Regions from separate parts of the Azospirillum sp. UENF 312511 genome, predicted to be linked through region 1. Evidence: riboswitches for the same ligand, from Rfam matches in the RefSeq annotation. Region 1 holds a riboswitch; each other region holds the start of a gene.
The links. Region 1 has a riboswitch for cobalamin ahead of ACWPN7_RS09970 (energy-coupling factor ABC transporter permease). Riboswitches for the same ligand answer to the same signal wherever they lie in the genome.
Positions count from the first base shown of each region.

Region 2: it holds a riboswitch for cobalamin, as region 1 does, so the genes downstream of both, ACWPN7_RS28595 (hypothetical protein) here and ACWPN7_RS09970 (energy-coupling factor ABC transporter permease) in region 1, are expected to answer to the same signal.
Region 3: it holds a riboswitch for cobalamin, as region 1 does, so the genes downstream of both, cobW (cobalamin biosynthesis protein CobW) here and ACWPN7_RS09970 (energy-coupling factor ABC transporter permease) in region 1, are expected to answer to the same signal.

Region 1 is NZ_JBSNCG010000002.1:339,876-347,264, forward strand. It holds gene ACWPN7_RS09950 (MFS transporter) at 1-562, shown strand, start outside; gene ACWPN7_RS09955 (helix-turn-helix transcriptional regulator) at 559-1,305, shown strand; gene ACWPN7_RS09960 (hypothetical protein) at 1,422-1,796, shown strand; gene ACWPN7_RS09965 (superoxide dismutase) at 1,924-2,691, shown strand; gene ACWPN7_RS09970 (energy-coupling factor ABC transporter permease) at 2,775-3,455, opposite strand; cobalamin riboswitch at 3,631-3,869, opposite strand; gene ACWPN7_RS09975 (hypothetical protein) at 4,014-5,942, shown strand; gene ACWPN7_RS09980 (glutathionylspermidine synthase family protein) at 6,150-7,301, shown strand; gene ACWPN7_RS09985 (hypothetical protein) at 7,385-7,389, opposite strand, start outside.
Region 2 is NZ_JBSNCG010000005.1:33,576-40,964, forward strand. It holds gene scpA (methylmalonyl-CoA mutase) at 1-1,921, opposite strand, end outside; gene ACWPN7_RS28590 (methylmalonyl-CoA mutase family protein) at 1,933-3,960, opposite strand; cobalamin riboswitch at 4,136-4,386, shown strand; gene ACWPN7_RS28595 (hypothetical protein) at 4,554-4,877, shown strand; gene ACWPN7_RS28600 (LysR family transcriptional regulator) at 4,899-5,828, opposite strand; gene metE (5-methyltetrahydropteroyltriglutamate--homocysteine S-methyltransferase) at 5,931-7,389, shown strand, end outside.
Region 3 is NZ_JBSNCG010000001.1:638,773-646,161, reverse strand. It holds gene ACWPN7_RS02875 (branched-chain amino acid ABC transporter permease) at 1-657, opposite strand, end outside; gene ACWPN7_RS02870 (ABC transporter substrate-binding protein) at 784-1,986, opposite strand; gene ACWPN7_RS02865 (ABC transporter ATP-binding protein) at 2,045-2,767, opposite strand; gene ACWPN7_RS02860 (ABC transporter ATP-binding protein) at 2,760-3,524, opposite strand; cobalamin riboswitch at 3,815-4,030, shown strand; gene cobW (cobalamin biosynthesis protein CobW) at 4,070-5,143, shown strand; gene cobN (cobaltochelatase subunit CobN) at 5,300-7,389, shown strand, end outside.

The DNA.
Region 1 (7,389 bases):
GGCCAAGCTGAGCGCTTCCGTCGCCGTGATGACGGCGCTGATCTTCGGGCTGTTCGAATCGGTCCCCTACACGCTGATGCCGGTCTACGCGGTGACGGCCGGCCTGTCGGAGGACTGGGCGGCGGGGACGGTCAGCGCCTTCCTGATCGGCGCGCTGCTGTTCCCGATCCCGGTCGGTGCGCTCGCCGATCGCGTCGGCAAGCCCGGGGTGCTGGCCGCCTGCGGGGTCGCCGGGCTGGCGGTCCCCCTGATCCTGCCGGCCACGCTGGACGTGCCGCAAGCGCTGATGGCCGCCATGCTCGTCTGGGGTGGCGCGGCCGGCAGCCTGTACACCGTGGCGCTGGCCATGCTGGCCGACCGCTTCCGGGGCGTCGACCTCGCCGCCGCCAACGTCGCCTTCGGCACGTTGTACGCCTTCGGTGCGCTGGTCGGGCCGCTTCTGCACGGCATGGCCATGGACTGGCACCCTCCGCAAGGGCTGATGGAAAGCAGCTTTCTGCTGTTCCTCGTTTACCTGAGCACGATGCTCTGGAGTTTCCGCCGCATGGGAAGCCGGCCATGATCCCCGCTCACGACATGCCCAGCCGTCTGCAGGGGGAGGCTGCCGAGGACTTCCAGCAGGCGGCCGACGTGGACGATCTATGGGCGCGGCTGCACCGCCATCTGGCGGGCTTCGGCGTCACCGCCCTGGTGTACGGCGCCGAAGCGTTCGCCGACACCGGGCGCACGCACGACATCATGCTGACCAGCTTCGGCGGCGCCTACATGGACGCCAAGATGTCCGGCGGGCTGTACTGGTGCGACGAGTTCGTGCGGGCGGCCAGGGTGGAAACCGCCCCCCTGCTGTGGAGCGACACCTCCCGCTTGGACGGGATCAGCCCGGCGGGCAAACGCTCGCTCGACATCGATTGGGCCTTCGGTATGACCACGGGCGTCACGCTTCCCATGCGCTTCAACAACGGGTTGGGAGTCAGCGCGCTTGGCCTGTGCGCGGCGCACCTGTCCTGGGCCGGGTTCGACCGAATCTGGTGGGAGAACAGCCGGGCGATTTCCGGCATCGTCCACGCCTTCGACGTCCGCCTGCGCGAAGGGTGTGTGCGCGACGCCCTCCCGCTGGCCCCCCGCGAGCGCGAGTGCTTGCTGTGGTTGGCCGTCGGCCTGCGCCCGCAGCAGATCGCCCACCGGCTCGGCACGCATGTGAAGACGGTGGAGAAGCAGATCGAATCCGCCCGACGCAAACTCAACGCGGCCACCACCATCCAGGCGGTTTCCACCGCGCTGGCCTACGGCCTGATCACGCTGTGACGCGCGCCGCCGGTTCGGCAACCGGCAGGGCTAATCCATAGGGGCCTTTGCCGCGGCGGCGTTATCGGTTGGATGATGGCTTACCCAATCGAACGAATCCCCGGAGCCCGTCCGCCATGCCGACACCGCCGCACGGAACGCCCGACCGCGGGCTGAAGCCGTTCATCCTCGCCATTCATCGCGAAGCGCTGGACACCGCCGCGGCCAAGGGGCTGACCGGCACGCTGGCGCAGGTCGCCGCGCTCCAGGACACCGCCAGCCTCGCCTCGGCCAGGGCCGGGCGCCCCGTCACGGAGGAGGAGGTGATGCGCCTGCTTCTGCGGGAGCGCCGCGCCCGCAACATCCATGAGGCGGCGGGGACGGCTCCGGTGACTCCGATCCGGAAGCCGGCGGCCGCACCCTCCCGATTCCATCTGGGGCGCTGGCGGAGCGTGGCGATGGGAATGGCCCGCTCGGCGTCCGCCGGGCCGGCTGGAAAGGCCCGCTTGTAGGAAACGGGCGGCGCTCCGTACGCCGGTACCGAGTGAGTACGCCCATTGCCCTGTTGAGTGAGGCGCGAGGCGCACTGAGGCTGTCGCTTCCCCGCTGTTCGGCACGAAACACACAATGGGAGGTCTCATGTCCGTTCGCCTGGATCGCCGCCAATTGCTGCTCTCCGCCGGAGCCGCCGCGCTGGTGCTGGCCGTGGCGCCGCGCTTCGTCCTGGCCCAAACAACAGGGGGCCAAACTCCGGCTGGCCAAACTCCGGGCGGCAAGGGATTCACGCTGCCGCCGCTGCCCTACGCGCCCGCCGCGCTGGAGCCGCACATCGACGCGACGACCATGAGCGTGCATCACGACAAGCACCATCAGGCTTACGTCGACAACCTCAACAAGGCGCTCGCCAACCACGGCGACCTTCAGGCGATGCCGCTGGCCGACCTGCTGAAGCGTGTGCCGGAACTGCCGGAAAGCATCCGCACCGCGGTGCGCAACAACGGCGGCGGTCACGCGAACCACAGCATGTTCTGGAGCATCATGGGACCGAACGCCGGCGGCGCCCCGGACGGTGAGGTGGGGGCTGCCATCACGCGCGACTTCGGCGGCTTCGACGATTTCAAGGCGCGGTTCAACACGGCGGGCGCCGGGCAGTTCGGCAGCGGCTGGGTCTTCGTCACCGCCGACCCGTCGTCGGGCAAGCTTGCCATCGCCGCCCGCCCGAACCAGGATTCGCCGGCCATGGAGGGCGTGCCCGTGCTGATGGGCAACGATGTATGGGAGCACGCCTATTACCTGAAGTACCAGAACCGCCGCGCCGACTATCTGGCGGCTTGGTGGAACGTCGTCGACTGGGGCGCGGTGAACCGCCGCTACGCGGCGATCCGCAAGGGCGAGCTGGTGATCTGACCGGTCCGCTGACCTGAAACGGAAAAGGGCGGCGGGGATGTCCCCGCCGCCCTTCCTGCGAACCATCCGGTCCGAGGCGCCGGTCAGGCGCCCTGGTGCAGGCGGATGTTGAACAGCGGGCCCTGGCTCTGGCGGCGCAGCGCCTTGGCGACGGCCAGCACGGCGAGGTCGGCCAGCGGCTCGACGATGATGACGGTCATGTAGGCGGCGCCGAAGGAGGCGACTTCCGTCATGGTCTCGGCGGTGAAGCCGTGGCCGTAGAAGGCCCAGAAGGCCACCCAGGCGACGATGCCGCCCTGGTAGGCGGTGGAAAGGGCCAGCGCCTGCGAGTACTTCAGGTCGACATAGGGGGTGGCGTCGGGAACGATCCGCTTCGCCAGCAGGCTGATGCCCCACAGCGGGACCAGCAGCGTGGTGACGTTCATGCCGTACTGCGGCAGGTCGAACGGCGCGAAGAACAGGCCCTGGATCAGCAGGCCGGCGGCGAGGCCGATGGAGGCCGCACCGGCGCCGAACAGCAGGAGCAGCGTCGAACCGAGGATCAGGTGAACCTCCGACACGCCCACGGGGTGGTGCGGGAACACCTCGAAGAAGCTGAAGACCAGCGCGGTGGCGATCAGGCTGCGCAGCACCAGCGGCGCGACCCCGCCGTTGTTGCGGACGTCGTCGCGCGCCAGCTTGCCGGCCATCGCGAAGCCGCCGGCGGCCGTCGCGTAGCTGAGAGCGATCTTGGCGCCGTCCACGACGCCGGGTTCGATGTGCATGCTCTATGCCCTTTCCGAGTCTGCCATGCGTTGGGAGGGGCGTCGTTGCTGGCAGGCACCGGCATCGCAACCCCCTTGGTCCCCTTGGATGGGCGCACCGGAGGGACGGCTTGCGGAAGACGGGCGGCCGTCGGGCCGGACATCGGCAAGCGACCACCGGGGCACCCCGCCCGAGGACGTACGTTCGGTTACGGCAGGTCTCCTGGCTTGCGGGTCAAGGCGGCATCGTCCGGCCTTCCCGGCGCCCGTTCCCGCAGGCGGCGCCAGTGACACGGAAAGGACGAGGCCGCTCACCGCTCACAGTTGCGGGGGCAGCGCCGGATTTGCCGTGTCTCCCCCTGCGGGGCGGCGCACCGGCTTCCCTCTTAGCCCCGCGACCGGAGGGCGCGGGGAACCATAACCGGCGCCAGGGTAGGGGCGGGGTCCCCCGCCGTCAAGAGGGGGATGGCGACCCATCGGGGGAGTCGCACGGCTTCCTTGACACCGCTCCCACGGAACCGACAAGGTCCGGCGGACTGCGCGAGGCCGGATCAACGGGCGAAGGACGGGGTTGCGGGCATGCTACCGGTTCATTTCCTGACCATCGTGCTGAACGGCGATCCCTTCATCCGTTACCACTTGGAGGTGTTCCGCCAACTGCCCTTCCCCTGGCATTGGCACGTCGTGGAAGGGGTGGCGGAGCAGGTCCGCGACTCCTCCTGGTGCGCGCAGCGGGGTGGGCGCGTTCCGCAGGATCTTCACCGCGACGGCCGCAGCAGCGACGGGACGTCGCAGTATCTCGACCGCATCGCCGCGGAGGAGCCCGGGCGCGTGTCGGTCTACCGCAAGCCGCCCGGCATGTTCTGGCAAGGCAAGGTGGAAATGGTGACCGCGCCGCTGGCCGCCATGACGGAGGACTGCCTGCTCTGGCAGGTCGACGCGGACGAACTGTGGACGGCGGAGCAGATCACCCGTGCGCGCCGGATGTTCCTCGATTCGCCGTCGCGCACGGCGGCTCTCTACCTCTGCCACTTCTTCGTCGGCCCGTCCCTGGTCCTCGACCGGCTGGACCAGTACGGCAATTACCGCGCCTACGAATGGCTGCGCACCTGGCGGTACCGGCCGGGGGATTTCTGGCACTCGCACGTTCCGCCCCGGCTGATGCGCCCGCAGCCCGACGGGTCGGACCTCGAACTCGGCGCGGCCAACCCCTTCCTGCACGAGGAGACGGCGGCGGGCGGGCTGGTTTTCCAGCATTTCGCCTACGCGACGCGGGAGCAGGTCGCGTTCAAGGAAATCTATTACGGCTACGACGGCGCGGTCGGTCGGTGGGATGCCCTGCAGGCGGCGGGCCGAGCGGTCGGCAACGGCACCCTCCCGCTGCGCGATTTCTTCCCCTGGGTGACCGACGCGGCGACCGTCTCGCGGGCTGAGCATGCCATGGTGGAGCCGCTGGCGCGCCCGGATGCCGAGGGAACCTGGGGCTTCGTGCCGCCGGCGCGGGGCGCCTCCACGGCCCCGGCGGTGGCGCTGCTGCGGAACTCCGGTCCCGCCGTTCGCCGCCGCACGCTCGTCCCCGGTGAACCGCCGCCCTTCCCGACCGACCTGATCCGCAGCGTCGGCGTGTTCCTGCCGGACGGGGTGGGGGGCGTGCTGGGGGCGTCCGGCGTCCTGCGGGAGCTGCGGCGGGCCTTGCCGCTGGCCCGGATCACCGTTTTCGCGACGCCGGATGCGGAGGCGGCGTTTGCCCTCTGCCCCTACGTCAACCAGCGCGTCACCCTCCCACCGCTGAAGGGGCGGGCGCCCGACGACGCGCTGGTGACCGCGGTGCGCCAGGAGATCGGCCAGCAGTTCAGCGGCGCCTTCGACCTCACGATCAATCCCCACCGGGGCGAGGATGCCAGCTTCGCCAACCGTCTGATGCAGGACACGGGGGCGCCGCTCCGCCTTGGTTGCAGGGTCGGTCGGCCGGTGCGCGGCTATTACGCCGACGCCTTCCTGACCCACGTCGCGGCGACTCCCGCCGGCCTGCTGGGGGCGCTGACCACCGGGGAGCCGGACCCCGCCACGGAGGTCTGGACCTCCCCCGCCGGCGAGCGCGCCGCCGCCGCGCTTCTGGCCGAGGGCGTTCCGGCGCGCTGGCGTTGCGCGGTCGGCCTCTCCGCGTCCGTCGGCACCGGCAGCCTGTCGGAGCTGTGCCGCCGGCTTGCCGCGCGGGGCGACACCGCCCTGATCCTGGTCGGCGATGAGGCCGCCCGGGGGGCCGCGGCGCGCATCGCCGGGGAAACCGGAAGCGCCTGCCTGAACGCGGCGGGGCGGCTGGGTTTCGACGGGCTGTGCGCCCTGCTGCGGCGCTGCGACCTGTTCGTCGGAACCGGCGCGCCGGCGGAGGACATCGCCGTGGCGGCCCGGCTTCCCATGGTCGGAACCGGGCCGGAGCACGGCGATCCGACCGCCGAGGCGATGGAGAGCGCCATCGCGGCCTGGCTTGCCGACCGCGCTTGGTGACGGGCGTCCCCACCCGCCCTGTGGGATCCGCGAGGGGAAGCGTGGAAAAACGGAGGGGCAGGCGCGCAAGGCGCTTGTGTTGGCGCGTTTGCGCCGCAATGATCCGCCCCCACCGAATCCCGGACGGCCGCAAGCGGCGCGCCGCAGCGGGGCAAAACCATGGATTGAATCCGGCGGCCCGGTAAGCACACGATGCGCAGAGCAGTCATGAAACCCCGTGCGGATTGGCGTCCGGGGCTCCGCAAATACCCCTACGGCGTCCGTGCCATGAGCGCCGGCGCCTTCTGGCGCGAGGATGTGCGGTACGAGTTCTCCGCCCATCAGATCGACCTGATCGAAAGCGTCGCCGACGAGTTGCACACCATGCTGCGCGAGGCGCTGCGCGCGACGGTGGATGGGCGGGCGCTGGCCCGGCTGGGGGTCCGTGGCGGCGTGGGGCGGCTGCTGGAGGCCTCCTGGAACGACTATTGGGCCGCGGGGCGGCTGAACGAACGGGCCGGCGCGCTGATCGGGCGGCTGACGCTGGCCTATGACGGGCGCGATTCGGTCAAGCTGCTGGCCTGCAACTACGACACGCCGGAGGGGCTGTTCGCCGCCTCGATCATCCAGCGCAACTGGCGCGAGGCCCTGATGGGCGACGCCAACCAGTTCAACGGCCTGCACGAGGGGCTGGTGGAGCGCTGGGAGGAGCTGGCGGCGGGCATGCCGGGCCGCGGCCTCGTCCATCTCGCTTGCGCCACCCCCGACCCGATGCGCGAGAGCGAGCTGGTCTATCTGGCCGCCACCGCGGCGGAGGCCGGGATCGCCACGCATCTGCTGCCGCTGCAGAGCCTGGGCTGGGACGGCCAGCGCTTCGTCGACGACGAGGGGCGGGCGGCCTCCTGGCTGGCCAAGATCTACCCCTGGCAGGGGCTGGCCGACGACGCCTTCCTGCAGAAGCTGCGGATGGGCGGCATGAGCATGCTGTCGCCGCTGTGGTGCTGGCCGATGTCGAACCACGGGCTGCTGGCGACGCTGTGGTCGCTCTACCCGCGCCACCCGAACCTGTGCCGCGCCGCGCTCGACCCCGAGGAGCTGGCCGGCTGCGACGCGGTGACCGAGCGCAGCCTGTTCGGGCTCGACGACGCGGCCCAGCGCATGACGGCGCACGGACGCACCATTTCGGACACCGGCAGCGCCGAGCATCCGGGAGGGCGGGTCTGGCTGGAAACCCCGCCGATCTTCGAGGAGGAGGGCGTCCACGCGCTCCTGCACTGCTGGATCATCGGGGACAAGTGCCTGGGCATGTCGGTTCGTGAATCGGCGGACCCGCGGGTCGGCTCCGACGCGGCGATGGTGCCGCACATCTTCCGCGGCTGATGCCCGTTCACGGGGTGGAAGGAGCCCGCCCTGTTCCAACGAGGCGCAGGGCGGGCGCTTCGGCAGCGATCAACCGGCAGTCCTCAGC
Region 2 (7,389 bases), on a different contig from region 1:
GCGCGGCCTCCTCCGGCGTCTGGAACAGCGGCCCGACGTCCACGTCGAAGCCCAAGTCGGCGAAGGCGGTGGCGATCACCTTCTGGCCGCGGTCGTGGCCGTCCTGGCCCATCTTCGCCACCATAATGCGCGGGCGGCGGCCATCCCGCTCGGCGAACTCCGCCACCAGCGCCCGCACCCTGGCGATGGCGTCGGACTGCCGCCCCACCTCGCCGGCGTAGATGCCGGTGATGGTGCGGATCTCGGCCTTGTGACGGCCATACACCTTTTCCAGCGCGTCGGAGATCTCGCCGACCGTGGCGCGGGCGCGGATGGCGTCCACCGACAGGGCCAGCAGGTTGCCGTCGCCGGCGGCCGCCGCGTTGGTCAAGGCCTCCAGCGTCTGGCGGCAGCGGATGGGATCGCGCTCGGCGCGCAGCCGTTCGAGCTGGGCGATCTGCTGGGCGCGGACGGCGGAGTTGTCCACCTTCAGCACCTCGATGGCCTCCTCCTGCTCCAGCCGGTACTTGTTGACGCCGACGACGGTCTGGCGGCCGGAATCGATGCGGGCCTGGGTGCGGGCGGCGGCCTCCTCGACGCGCATTTTGGGGATGCCGGTCTCGATCGCCTTCGCCATGCCGCCGGTCTCCTCGACCTCGCGGATGTGGCCCCAGGCGCGGGCGGCCAGTTCGCGGGTCAGCCGCTCGACGTAATAGCTGCCGCCCCAGGGGTCGATCACCCGGCAGGTACCGCTCTCCTGCTGGAGGAAAAGCTGGGTGTTGCGGGCGATGCGCGCGGAGAAGTCGGTCGGCAGCGCCAGGGCCTCGTCGAGCGCGTTGGTGTGAAGCGACTGGGTGTGGCCCTGCGTGGAGGCCATCGCCTCGATGCAGGTGCGCGTCACGTTGTTGAAGACGTCCTGCGCCGTCAGGCTCCAGCCCGAGGTCTGGGAATGGGTGCGCAGCGACAGCGACTTGTCGCTCTTCGGGGCGAACTCCTTGATCAGCTTGGCCCACAGCATGCGGCCGGCGCGCATTTTGGCGACTTCCATGAAGAAGTTCATGCCGATCGCCCAGAAGAAGGACAGGCGCGGCGCGAACTGGTCGATGGTCAGCCCGGCGGCCAGCCCGGCACGCGCGTACTCCACGCCGTCGGCCAGCGTGTAGGCCAGTTCCAGGTCGGCGGTCGCCCCCGCCTCCTGCAGGTGATAGCCGGAGATTGAGATCGAGTTGAACTTCGGCATGTGCTGCGAGGTGAAGGCGAAGATGTCGGAGATGATCCGCATCGAGGGCTTGGGCGGGTAGATGTAGGTGTTGCGGACCATGAACTCCTTGAGGATGTCGTTCTGGATGGTGCCGCTCAACTTGTCGGCGGTCACCCCCTGCTCCTCGGCGGCGACGATGTAGCCGGCCAGCACCGGCAGCACCGCGCCGTTCATCGTCATCGACACCGACATCTGGTCGAGCGGGATGCCGTCGAACAGCGTCTTCATGTCCAGGATGGAGTCGATGGCGACCCCCGCCATACCGACGTCGCCGGTGACGCGCGGGTGGTCGCTGTCGTAGCCGCGGTGGGTGGCGAGATCGAAGGCGACCGACAAGCCCTTCTGCCCGGCCGCGAGGTTGCGCCGGTAGAAGGCGTTGGATTCCTGCGCGGTCGAGAAACCGGCGTACTGCCGCACCGTCCAGGGCTTGTCGACGTACATCGTCGGGTAGGGGCCGCGCAGGAAGGGCGCCATCCCCGGCATGGTCGCCAGATGGTCGAGCCCGTCGAGGTCGGCCGCCGTGTAGAGCGGTTTGACGTCCAGCATCTCCGGCGTGCGCCACAGCGCTGTGGCCGGATCGGCCCCGGTTTCCGCCGCGAAACGGCGGCTCCAGTCGGCGGAAGAGGCACCGGGAGCGGCGGCGTCCAGGGGCAGCGTGGCGAAGTCCGGCAGACTGGTCATCGCGCTTTTCATCACAAGGGCACTCCCAAACGGGCCAGGGTCGCGCGCAGGACCGAGAGAACGTCGCAGCCGACCGACACGAATTCGTCGATGCCGGCGGCCGTGAGATCGGCGCGGCGGTCGCCGGGGTTTCCGGCCAGGAACAGGTGCTCGACACCCGCCGCCTTCAATGCCTGGGCGAAGGGTGCGGCGTGGGCCTCGTAGAGCGCGTCGGAGCCGCACAGCACGGCGATGCGCGCTCCGGAGACACGGAAGGCCGCGGCCACGGCTTCGGCGTCGGGGAAGCCGTTGTTGCCGAGCGCCTGGATGCCGCCGGCCTCGAAGAGGTTCTTGGCGTAGGTGGCGCGCGCCGTGTGCTGGGCGACCGGCCCGATGTTGGCGAGGAAGACCGACGGCCACGATCCCTGGGTCCGCTTGTGGCGGTCGGCGGCGTCGCGCAGGGCCTCGAAGGATTCGTGCAGGCGGTGGCGGGGCAGCGGCTCGACGCGGGCCGGGGTGCCCCGCGCCAGGGCCGCCGTCAGTCCGGTCCGCGTCGCCCCGCCGGTGGCGGCCTCCACGAGATCGTCCAGCGACCCGGAGCCGACCGCCGCCGGTGCCACGGCAGCGTCGTCATGGCCGCGCGGTACGGGGGACGGGCGGACGACCGCCTGTTCGAGGAGGTTGGGAAACTCGCTGACGCCGGTCAGCGGGTCCTTGCGGCGGGCGATGTTGGCTTCCCGCTGCGCCCAGGACCCGGCGATGGCGCGGGCGAGGCTGCCATCGGCCAGCACGGCGGCGATGCCGCCCCGCCGCTCGATGTCCTGGAAGTCCGCCCAAGCGGCCTGGGCCAGTTGCTCGGTCAGCGTTTCGACGTACCAGGAGCCGCCGGCCGGATCGGCGACGCGGGCCAGCGAGGATTCCTCCTTCAGCAGGATCTGGCTGTTGCGGGCGATGCGGCGGGCGAAGTCGTCGGATTCGCCCAGCGCCGCGTCGAAGGGCAGCACCGCCACCGCGTCGGCCCCGCCGACCCCGGCGGCGAAGCCGGCCACCGTGGTGCGCAGCATGTTCACCCAGGGATCGCGCCGCGCCATGATGCGCCGCGCCGTGCGGGCGGTCAGGTGCATGGCGCGGGCCGACTCCGAGGCGCCCGACGCCTCGGCGATGCGCCCCCACAGGCGCCGCGCGGCGCGCAGCTTGGCGATGGAGAGGAATTGGTCGCAGCCGACGGATAGGGTGAAGGCGATCTGCCGGCAGGCGGTGTCGATGTCCAGCCCGGCAGCGGTCAGGGCGCGCAGATAGGCGACCCCGGTCGCCATGGCGGCGGCGAGGTCCTGGCTTTCGGTCGCCCCGGCGTCGTGCCAGGGGGAACTGTCCACCCCGACGGCGGTGACGTGAGGGAAATTGCGGGCGGTCCAGGCGGCCAAGGCCGCCGTGTCGGCGAGCGCCGCCTCCAGACTGCCCGGCAGGGCGTCGGCCGCGGCCAGAGTCCCGATGGGATCGGCGTTGAAGGCGCCCCGCGCCTTGTCCGGCATCACCGAGCGGCGGCGCCACAGGGCGGCGAGCAGCGCCGCGCCGGCCACTGCGTCGCCTCCCGCCTCCAGCGACAGTGGCACCATCTCCGGATAGACGTTGGCCAGCGTGCGGTCGAGATCGTCCAGCCGGTCGATGGCGATGCCGGGGCTGTCCGGCCTGTCGAGGCGCAGCCGGATGGCGGTGGCGCCGCGCAGCAGATCGGTCAGGATGGCGGCGTTCGCCGCCTTGGGATCGGAGACGTCGTGTTCGGTCAGGATGTCCCAGCCGTCCGGTCCGGCGCCTCTGGCATGGCCGCCGCGGGTGAACGGGGCGAAGCCCGGCAAACCGGACGGATCGCCCGCGGCCGGCCAGTCTTCCGCCGTATAGAGGGGCTGCACGGCGATGCCTTCGTACAGCCGGGTGACCAACCGCTTCTCGAAGGGGGCGCCCTTCAGCCCCTTGTCGACGAGAACCCGCCATTGCTCGCGCGTGGCCGGAGGGAATTCGGTGGCGAAGATCGTCTCGGCATCGTCCCGGCGGTCGTCCATGCTGGCGAGATTCCTTCCCATCCGTGTTCCGAACATTTGCAAGATACGCCGAACGACCCGTGGGAATCAGGCGGAAATTGGCAAAATTTGGCGAAGGGCTGCGGGCAATCTTGCGAATTTTGCAAAAGGGACTTGCCGTGGCGCTCGCGCTTGACGCCGCCGGGTGCACCCTCTTACCGTTCCCGCTGGATACGGTCCCCGTTCGCCCCAGGGCGTCCGGGGCTAAGAGGGAAGACGGTGAACCGTTCGCCTCGCCATGAGGATGACGGCGAAGCCGGCGCTGCCCCCGCAACTGTGAGCGGAGAGTGGGTCCGCCGTTTCAGCGCCACTGGTGCCCATCCCGGTTCGGGACGACGGCACCGGGAAGGCCGGACGGTCCCGCGACGACCCGTGAGCCAGGAGACCTGCCGGATCTGTCGAACGCGAGTCGGGCGGGGTGTCCCGGCGGGTGCGGCGTCGCCGGAGGTCTCCCGTGCCGCGTCGGCGTCCGTCCCATCCTTGCCCTTTGGGAGCGAGGGGTGCCACCGCCGATGTCCGTCCAACCAACGCCCGTTCCACCCAATCTCATCCGTCTGGCGTTCCGACGCCGTCCGGTGACGCCGACCCCCGCCGACCGGTCGGCACCCTTTGTCCTGACGGCGACGGAGGGACGCTGGTCCCTGCGGGGAACCAGGGAGCCGCTGGACGCCGCCGGGCTGGTCGCGGCGGCCGACACCCTGCGGGAGATCGCCCGCGCCCTGGTCGAGCAGGCGCATGCGGAAGCCGGCCAACCGGCGAACCGCTGCGTCGCCGAATTCGTGCTGCACCAGGACGGCGGCATCGACCATTGGCTGGCGCCGGGCGGGGATGCGGACGAGCGCCGCACCATTGCGCTCGGCCTGCGCAACGCCATCGGCAGCTTGCGGATGGGTGGCTGACCGGCGCGGCTTCGCCTGCCGCTACAACTGGGCGGTTCCACCGTCGCGATGGGCAAGCGCCAGATCGATGAAACCCCGCAGATAGCCGATGTCGGCGTCCGCCTCGCGGAAGCCCAGGAAAATCTGCTTGGCGACACCGTCCCGGCCCAGGCGCACCGGGCTCACGTCGAACTTGGCGCCATACTCCTCGACCAGCCAGCGCGGCAGGGCGGCGACGCCACGGCCGTGGGCCACCATCAGCAGCATGATGTCGGTCGTCTCGATCGGCTTGTGCTGCCTCGGGCTGATCCCGGCCGGCATCAGGAACTGGGTGTAGATGTCGAGACGGTCGGGCGCCACCGGGTAGGTGATCAGGACTTCGTCCGCCATCTGCTGCGGTTCGACGAAGGCGGCATGGCGCAGACGGTGCCCCGGCCCGACCACCAGAACCTGTTCGTAGTCGAACACCGGCTCGAAGCACAGTCCGGGCTTGAACAGCGGATCCGGTGTCACCAGCATGTCGATGTCGTGGCCGAACAGGGCCCCGATGCCGCCGAACTGAAACTTCTGCCGGACGTCCACGTCGACCTTCGGCCAAGCATCGACGTAGGGAGCGACGATCTTCAGGAGCCACTGATAGCAGGGATGGCATTCCATCCCGATGCGCAGGGTCCCGCGCCCGCCCTGGGCGAACTGCTGGAGGCGTTCTTCAGCATGGGCCAGTTGCGGCAGCAAGCGGTTGGCGACCGCCAGCAGCCATTCCCCGGCCTGGGTCGGCCGCAAGCGGCGGCCTTCGCGGTGCCACACATCCACGCCGAGCTGCTCTTCCAGCTTGCGGATGGCGTGGCTCAGCGCCGGTTGGGTCAGGTTCAAATGGCTGGCCGCCGCCGTCAGCGAGCCGTGACGATCAACCTCGCGGATGATCGAGAGATGGATGCGCTCCAGGATCGCCATACCGTCCACCTCATCCATGAATGAAATTTATCGAACGATAAAATCATACCATTTTTCATTCATGTTCTGAACTCCGTATGGTCCGCGCCGATCCCTCTTTTCAAGGCGCCCCCCATGGCAATGACCCACACCCTCGGATTCCCCCGCATCGGCGCCAAGCGCGAGTTGAAGTTCGCCTTGGAGGCTTATTGGAAGGGGGCGTCCTCCCGCGACGAGCTGGTCCGCGTCGGCGCTGACCTCCGCAAGCGCCACTGGCGGGACCAGGGCGCGCTCGACCTCGTTCCCGTGGGCGATTTCGCCTTCTACGATCAGGTGCTCGACATGAGCTTCACGCTCGGCAACCTGCCGGAGCGCGTGAAGGGCTTCCATGGCGATGCCCTGGACAATTACTTCCGCGTGGCGCGCGGCCGTTCGGCCGAGACCGCCGCCCATAGTGCCGAAGAGCACGGCGGATGCTGCAGTGGCGTCGCTGCCGGCGAGATGACCAAGTGGTTCGACACCAACTACCACTACATCGTCCCCGAGTTCGACGCCGAAACCCAGTTCAACCTCGACGCCTCCCGTCTGCTGCAGCAACTCGCTGAAGCCAAGGAGCAGGGTGTCAAGGCCAAGCCGGTGATCATCGGCCCGGTCACCTACCTCGCGCTGGGCAAGGCCAAGGACGGTTCGGACAAGCTGGCTCTGCTGCCCCGCCTGCTGCCCGTCTACGCCGAACTGCTGCAGGCCCTGGCCGATCAGGGCGTCGAGTGGGTGCAGATCGACGAACCCATCCTGGTGACCGAGCTGGAAGCGGCGTGGCGGGACGCCTTCACCCAGGCCTATCGGGATCTCGGTACCGGCGCGGTCAAGCTGCTGCTGGCGACCTATTTCGGCCAGCTCCAGGAGAATTTGCCACTGGTCTGCTCCCTACCGGTGCAGGGCCTCCATCTCGACGCCATCAACGCCCGCGACGAGGTCGATGCCCTGATCCAGGCCCTCCCGACCGACCGCGTCGTGTCGCTGGGCGTCGTCAACGGCCGGAACATCTGGAAGACCGACCTACACGCAACGCTCGACTGGCTGGAGCCGGTGGCCGAGAGGCTCGGTGAGCGGCTGTGGATCGCACCGTCCTGCTCGCTGCTGCACGTGCCGGTCGACCTCGCCGGCGAGCGCAAGCTGGATGAGGAGGTCCGCTCATGGCTGGCCTTTGCGGTGCAGAAGCTGGAGGAGATCCGGGTTCTGGCGACCGCGCTGACCCCGGGATGGGATAGGGGCCGTGCCGCCGTCGCGGCCGAGTTGGAGGCCAACCGCACCGCCATCGAAGCGCGCCGCCATTCGCCGCGGGTCAACAACCCGGCGGTGAAGGCGGCGGTTGCCGCCATCGACGCCCAGCTCGGACGGCGCAAGAGCGCCTTCGCCGAGCGCGCCGCCAAGCAGGCCGCCCGCCTGAATCTGCCGACGTTCCCGACCACCACCATCGGCTCCTTCCCGCAGACCAAGGAGATCCGTCAGGCGCGCAGCCAGTTCAAGGCCGGGACGATCGACGCGGTGGCCTACACCGAGGCGATGCGCGGCGAGATCGCGCGGAGCGTGCGCGAGC
Region 3 (7,389 bases), on a different contig from region 1:
AATGGGTGCCGCGAGCACGCCGGCCAGCCCGGCCAGCGCGACGCCGAAGCCGTAGGTGGCGGTGATCATCACCGGCACGTTGATGCCGAAGGCCTGGACCAGCACCGGGTTCTCGGTGGCCGCCCGCAGATAGGCGCCGAGCCGCGTCCGCTCGATGGCGAACCACGTCCCGAAGCAGACGATCAGCGAGGCGACGACGACCCAGCCGCGGTAGTTGGGCAGGAACATGAAGCCCAGGTTCTGCCCGCCCTTGAGCGCGTCCGGGATCGGATAGGGCTGGCCCGACACGCCGTAGAAATGGCGGAAGGCGCCCTCCATGATCAGGGCGAGGCCGAAGGTCAGCAGCAGGCCGTAGAGATGGTCGAGCTTGTAGAGCCGCGACAGCATGGTTTTTTCCAGCACCACGCCCAGCAGCGCGACGATCAGCGGCGACAGGCCCAACGCCCACCAGTAGCCGAGGCCGAGCTTCGTCAGCAGCAGCCACGCCACGAAGGCGCCGATCATATAGAGCGCGCCGTGGGCGAAGTTGATGACGTTCAGCATGCCGAAGATGACCGCCAGCCCAAGGCTGAGCAGCGCGTAGAAGGACCCGTTGATGAGGCCGAGCAGAAGCTGGCCGAACAGGACCTGGGGCGGCACCCCCAGCAAGTCGAACATGACCGTCCCTCCCTGTGTATCGGACTTTTGATTTTTTGATTGATGTCAGAAGGAGGCCCCCACCCAACCCTCCCCCTGCGAAGCGGGGGGAGGCCGGGAGGGGTGCCCGTCTAAAAACTCAGACCCTTACTTCACCAGCGCGCAGCCGCTCTTGGCCGGGTCGAGGAACGCCTGCTCGGCCGGGATCGTCTTCACGATCTTGTAGTAGTCCCAGGGGGCCTTGGACTCGTCCGGGGTCTTCACCTGGGCCAGATACATGTCGTGGAACATGCGGCCGTTGGCGGCGATCTTGCCGTTCTTGGTGAACATGTCGGCGACCGGGGTCTCGCGCATCTTGGCGGCGACCTTGTCCGGATCGTCGGAGCCGACCGCCTCGACCGCCTTCAGGTAGTGGCGGACGGCGGAGTAGACGCCAGCCTGGACCATGGTCGGCTTGCGGCCGGCCTTGGCCTCGAACTTCTTCGTCCACTCGCGGGTCTGCTCGTCCATGTCCCAGTAGAAACCGGTGGTCAGCAGCAGGCCCTGGGAGGCCTGGAGGCCCAGCGCGTGGACATCGCTGATGAACAGCAGCAGGCCGGCGAGGCTCTGGCCCGACTGGGTGATGCCGAACTCCGACGCCTGCTTGACGGCGTTGGTGGCGTCGCCGCCCGCGTTGGCGAGGCCGATCACGTCGGCCTTGGAGGCCTGGGCCTGGAGCAGGTAGGACGAGAAGTCGGCGTTGCCCAGCGGATGGCGGACGTTGCCCGCGACCTTGCCGTCGAGCTGCTTGACCATCTTCGAGGTCTCATCCTCCAGCGAGTGGCCGAAGGCGTAGTCCGCGGTGATGAAGTACCAGTTCTTCTTGCCCTGCTCGACCAGCGCGCGGGCGGTGCCGGCGGCCATGGCGTAGTTGTCGTAGGTCCACTGGAAGCCGTAGGGGCTGCAGGACTTGCCGCTGAGGTCGGTCGAGCCCGGACCGGACATCAGGAAGATGCGCTTCTTGTCCTTGGTGATGCCCTGGACGGCCAACGCGGCGGCGGAGTTCGGCACGTCGGCGATGACGTCCACGTTGCCGGCGTCGATCCACTCGCGCGCCGTGTTGGCGGCGATGTCGGCCTTGTTCTGGTGATCGGCGACGACGATCTCGATCGGCGCGCCGGCGATCTTGCCGCCGAACTCCTCGGCCGCCAGACGGGCGGCGATGGCCGAACCCTCGCCGGCGAGGTCAGCGTAGATGCCGGACCGGTCGTTCATCACGCCGATCTTGATCACGTTGTTGGAGACCTGGGCGTGCGCGGCCCCGGCGGTCAGCGCCAGCAATGCGGTCCCGCACAGCAACGTCTTGAGCATTTCGAACTCCCTTCGATTGGCTTTGTTTTGCGTGTTTTCGGCAGAGGGGGTGACTTGGTCAGACACCCAGATAGGTGTGCAGCTTGTCCATGTTCTGGGCGAGCTGGTCGTTGGGGATCATGTCGACGACATGGCCTTCCTCCATCACGTAATGGCGGTCGGCGATGGTCGCGGCGAAGCGGAAATTCTGCTCCACCAGCACGATGGTGAAGCCGCGCTGCTTCAGCTTGCGCACCGCCACCCCGATCTGCTCGATGATGACGGGGGCAAGCCCCTCGGTCGGCTCGTCGAGCAGGATCAGGTCGGCGCCGGTGCGCAGGATGCGCGCGATGGCCAGCATCTGCTGCTCGCCGCCCGACAGGCGCGTGCCCTGGGTGGTGCCGCGGCCCTGCAGGTTCGGGAACAGCTCGTAGATCTGCGGCACGGTCATGCCGCCCGACTTCACCACCGGCGGCAGCATCAGGTTCTCGTCCACGCTGAGCGAGGCGAAGATGCCGCGCTCCTCCGGCACGTAGCCGATGCCGAGGCGGGGAATCTTGTGCTGCGCCATGCCGATCAGCTCCTTGCCCTGGAAGCGGATCGAGCCGTTGCGCTTGCCGACGATGCCCATGATCGAGCGCATGGTCGTCGTCTTGCCGGCGCCGTTGCGGCCGAGCAGGGTCACCACTTCGCCCTGGCGCACGTCGATGTTGACGCCGTGCAGCACGTGGCTCTCGCCGTAGAAGGCCTGGAGGTCGCGGATCTCCAGCATCGCGGTCTTCACGGTCGCGCCGTCAGGCATGGCCCACCTCACCCGTCCCCATGTAGGCTTCCATGACCTGCGGGTTGCGCGATACGACGTCGTATGCGCCCTCCGCCAGGATTTCGCCGCGGCGAAGCACGGTGATGGTGTCCGACAGGTGGGCGACGACCGACAGGTTGTGCTCCACCATCAGGATGGTGCGGTCGGCGGAGACGCGCTTGATCAGGGCGGCGGTGCCTTCGATGTCCTCGTGGCCCATGCCGGCCAGCGGCTCGTCGAGCAGCATCACCTCCGGGTCGAGCGCCAGCGTGGTGGCGATCTCCAGCGCGCGCTTGCGGCCGTAGGGCAGCTCGGCGGCGGTGTGGCCGGCCCAGGGGGTCAGGTTTACCGCCTCGATCAGTTCCTCGGCGCGGTCGTGCAGGTCGTGCAGGCTGGCCTCCGGCTTCCAGAAATGGAAGCTGGTGCCGCGCGGGCGCTGCAGCGCGACGCGGACATTCTCCAGCACGCTGAGGTGCGGGAAGACCGCGGAAATCTGGAACGACCGCACCATGCCGAGCAGCGCCACGTCGGCGGGCTTCATGGCGGTGATGTCGCGTCCCTTGTAGAGGATCTGGCCGCGCGTCGGCGTCAGGAACTTGGTCAGCAGATTGAAGACCGTGCTCTTGCCGGCGCCGTTCGGGCCGATCAGCGCGTGGATGGTGCCGCGGCGGACCTGGAGATTCACCTCCTTCACCGCGATGAAGCCCTTGAACTCCTTCGAGAGTCCACGCGCTTCCAGAATGATGTCGTCGGCCATGGGTGCCGTTTTTCCCTCCCTGTTCGTCCGCGTCGTCTGCCGGTCCGCGTTTTTGGTTAGGCTGATATAAGCACAGAACATGCCAACTGCGGAAGATTCGAACAAGCCCTTGAAATCGTTTATTTCCCCCTATGAGACTGTGGGTGCCCCATACCGTCCGGAGTGTCAGCTTTCCAGACAGACTGTACCGATCTTCCGACACACCAACGGCGGCAAGGGCGGAGCGCTCCGGGTTCGGCGGCACGGTTTCCGGGCGCCAAATGGCCGCTTGCAAATCGGGGGTCCGCCTGCAATTCTGCGCCTCCGACGGTGCCCCGGCCGCCGTGAAGGCGCGGGGATAATAGGGAATGCGGTGCGGACCCGGATGGGGTCCAAGGCCGCGGCTGCCCCCGCAACTGTGTGCGGCGAGTCGGCCTCCGGACATGCCACGGGCCGACAGGCCGGGAAGGCGGGAGGCGCGACGACGACCCGCAAGCCAGGAAACCTGCCGCCGGACCGACACTCATCTAATCCGCCGGGTGTGGCGGAGACAAGGAAGCCAGATCATGACCACCGGCCCGCTGACCGCCGGAAAGACCCCGGCCACCGTCATCACTGGCTTTCTCGGCGCCGGGAAGACGACGCTGATCCGCAGCCTGCTGGAGCAGGCCGGCGGGCGTCGTCTGGCGCTGATCATCAACGAGTTCGGCGATGTCGGCATCGACGGCGAGATCCTGCGCGCCTGCGGCGATCCGACCTGCACCGAGGACGACGTGATCGAGCTGGCGAACGGCTGCCTGTGCTGCACCGTCGCCGACGATTTCGTCCCGGCCATCGAGAAGCTGCTGTCCCGCCCGCAGCCGCCGGAACACATCATCATCGAGACCAGCGGCCTCGCCCTGCCGAAGCCGCTCGTCCAGGCCTTCCACTGGCCGGCGATCAAGACCCGGGTGACGGTGGACGGGGTGGTCGCGGTGGTCGACGCCGCCGCCGCCGCGGAGGGCCGCTTCGCCCCCGATCCGGCGGCTTTGGCCGCCCAGGCCGCCGAGGCCGGGCAGCTCGACCACGAGACCCCGGTGGAGGAGGTGTTCGAGGACCAGCTCCTCTGCGCCGATCTGATCGTGGTGAACAAGACCGATCTGGTGGATGCCGCCGATCTGGCCAAGGTCGAGGACCTGATCCGCGCCGCCATGGCCGAGGGCGGCATGGCTGAGGGCGGGGCTGGGCGCGAGGCCAAGATCCTGCGCGCCAGCAACGGCAAGGTCGATCCGGTGGTTCTGCTGGGCGTCGGCGCCGGGGCCGAGGACGACCTCGCCAACCGCCCCAGCCACCATGACGAGGAGGAGGGCCACGACCACGACGACTTCACCAGCTTCGTCGTGGAACTCGGCCCGCAGCCCGACCCGGCGGCGCTGACGAAGACGCTGGAGCGGGTCGCCGCCGCCCATGGCGTGCTGCGCCTGAAAGGTTTCATCGACGTGCCGGGCAAGCCGATGCGCCTTCTGGTGCAGGGCGTGGGAACGCGCATCCAGACCCATTTCGACCGCTTCTGGAAGCCCGACGAGCCGCGCCGCAGCCGTCTGGTGGTGATCGGCGAGACGGGCCTGGACCGTGACGCCGTGACCGCGGCGCTGGGGTGATTTTTAGCCTTCACAACCCTCTCCCCTCTGGGGAGAGGGTGGCCCGCAGGGCCGGTGAGGGGGTTGCGCTTACGCCGGGCGTTCCGCCACGCGCAACCCCCTCACCCTAACCCTCTCCCCAGAGGGGAGAGGGGATTTTCGTAAAGCACTTTCGCCATGCACCTACTCGCCGCCCGCCAGGAAGACCTCGACGCCGGCCCCCAGGCCGTGGACCTGGGGCAGAGCCCGGCGGACCTCGTCGTCCTGTCCTTCTCCGACAGCGACCTGACAGCGCTTGCCGCCTGCTGGAAGCGCCACCGTGACGAGTTGCCCACCCTGCGGCTGGCGAATCTCGCGCGGCTGGGGCACCCGCTGTCAGTGGACCTTTACGTCGAGTCCGTGATCCGCAAGGCGAAGCTGGTCGTTCTGCGGCTGCTCGGCGGGGCGGGCTACTGGCGCTACGGGCTGGACCATGTCGCCGCCGCCTGCCGGGAGTCCGGGGTGGCGCTGGCCGTGCTGCCCGGCTGCGCCCAGCCGAACCCCGCCCTGGAGGGCTACGGCACCGTTCCGGCCGAGGCGGCGCAACGGCTGTGGCGTGGATTCACCGAAGGCGGGCCGGACAACATGGCCAACCTGCTGGCCTACGCCGCCACGCTGGCCGGGCAGGACCGCCCTTGGCGCGAACCGGCGCCGGTGCCGCGCTTTGGCGTCTATGAGGGCTGGTCCGGCCACGTCACCGGCCCCTGCGCGCCGGTCGTATTCTACCGCTCCCACCTGCTGGCCAGCGACCTGGAGCCGGTGCACGCGCTGTGCGACGCGCTGGCCGCGCGCGGCCTCGCCCCGCTGCCGCTGTTCGTGGCGAGCCTGAAGGAACCGGACTGCGCCGCCTGGATGCGCGCCACCCTGACCGCCCGCAACGCCGCCGTCGTGATGAACCTGACCGGCTTCTCGGCGGCGCGCGAGGACGGGTCGCCACTGGAAGCCAACGGCACGCCGGTGCTTCAGGCCGTGCTGTCCACCACGCCCGAGGAGGGCTGGCGCGGCTCCGCCCGCGGCATGGGGCCATCCGACCTCGCCATGAACGTTGTGCTGCCGGAGATGGACGGGCGCATCCTGACCCGTGCCATCGCCTTCAAGGCCGAAGGGGCGCTGGACCCCGACCTGGAGTTCGCTCCGACGCTGATCCGCCCGGTGCCCGACCGGGTGGCCTTCGCCGCCGATCTGGCCGCCGCCTGGGTGCGGCTGGGCGCCACGCCGCGGGCCGAGCGCAAGCTGGCGCTGGTGCTGTCCGACTATCCGGGGCCGGGCGGCGGCATCGGCCATGCGGTCGGCCTCGACACCCCGGCGAGCGTCGTCGGCATCCTGGAGCGGCTGCGCGCCGAGGGCTACGCGCTGGACGGGCTTCCCGCCGGCCCCGCCGCCCTGATGGAGGCGCTGACCGGCGGCGCCACCGCCCTGCTGAGCCTGGACGACTACCGCCGCCTCGCCCCCGCCGAGGCCCGCGCCCGCATCACAGAATGCTGGGGCGACGAGCAGGCCGACCCGCTGGCTGACGGCACCATCTTCCGCTTCACCGTGCTGACCTGCGGCAACGCCACTATCGCGGTGCAGCCGAGCCGCGGCCACGGTCCGCTGACCACCACCCAGCACCACGACCCGGAGACGCCGCCCAGCCACGGCTACTTCGCCTTCCACCTCTGGCTCCGCCATGTCCTGGGCATCCACGCGCTGGTGCAGGTGGGCGCGCACGGGACGCTGGAATGGCTGCCGGGCAAGGCCGTCGCCCTGTCCGCCGACTGCTGGCCGGAGATCGTCGCCGGTCCCCTGCCCTGCCTCTACCCCTTCATCGTCAACAACCCCGGAGAGGGGGTGCAGGCGCGCCGCCGGTTGGGCGCGGTCCTGATCGGCCACCTGACCCCGCCGCCGGTCGAGGCCGGGCTGCACGGCGACCTCGCTGCACTTGAAACGGCCATCGACGAATATTCGATGGCGACCGGGCTGGACCCGCGGCGGCTGGGCACGCTGCGCCAGACCATCCTCGATCTGGCCTGGACATCCGGCGTCGCCGCCGACTGCAACCTGCGGCCCGACGACGATCCCGACGCCATCCTCAGCCGCCTCGACGCCCATCTCTGCGACATCAAGGAAATGCAAATCCGCGACGGTCTGCACGTCTTCGGCACCACGCCGGAGCCGGAGCGCCGCGCCCGCCTGCTCGCCGCCGTCGCGCGCTTCGCCACGGCCGAGGACGTCGCCCCGGCGCTGGA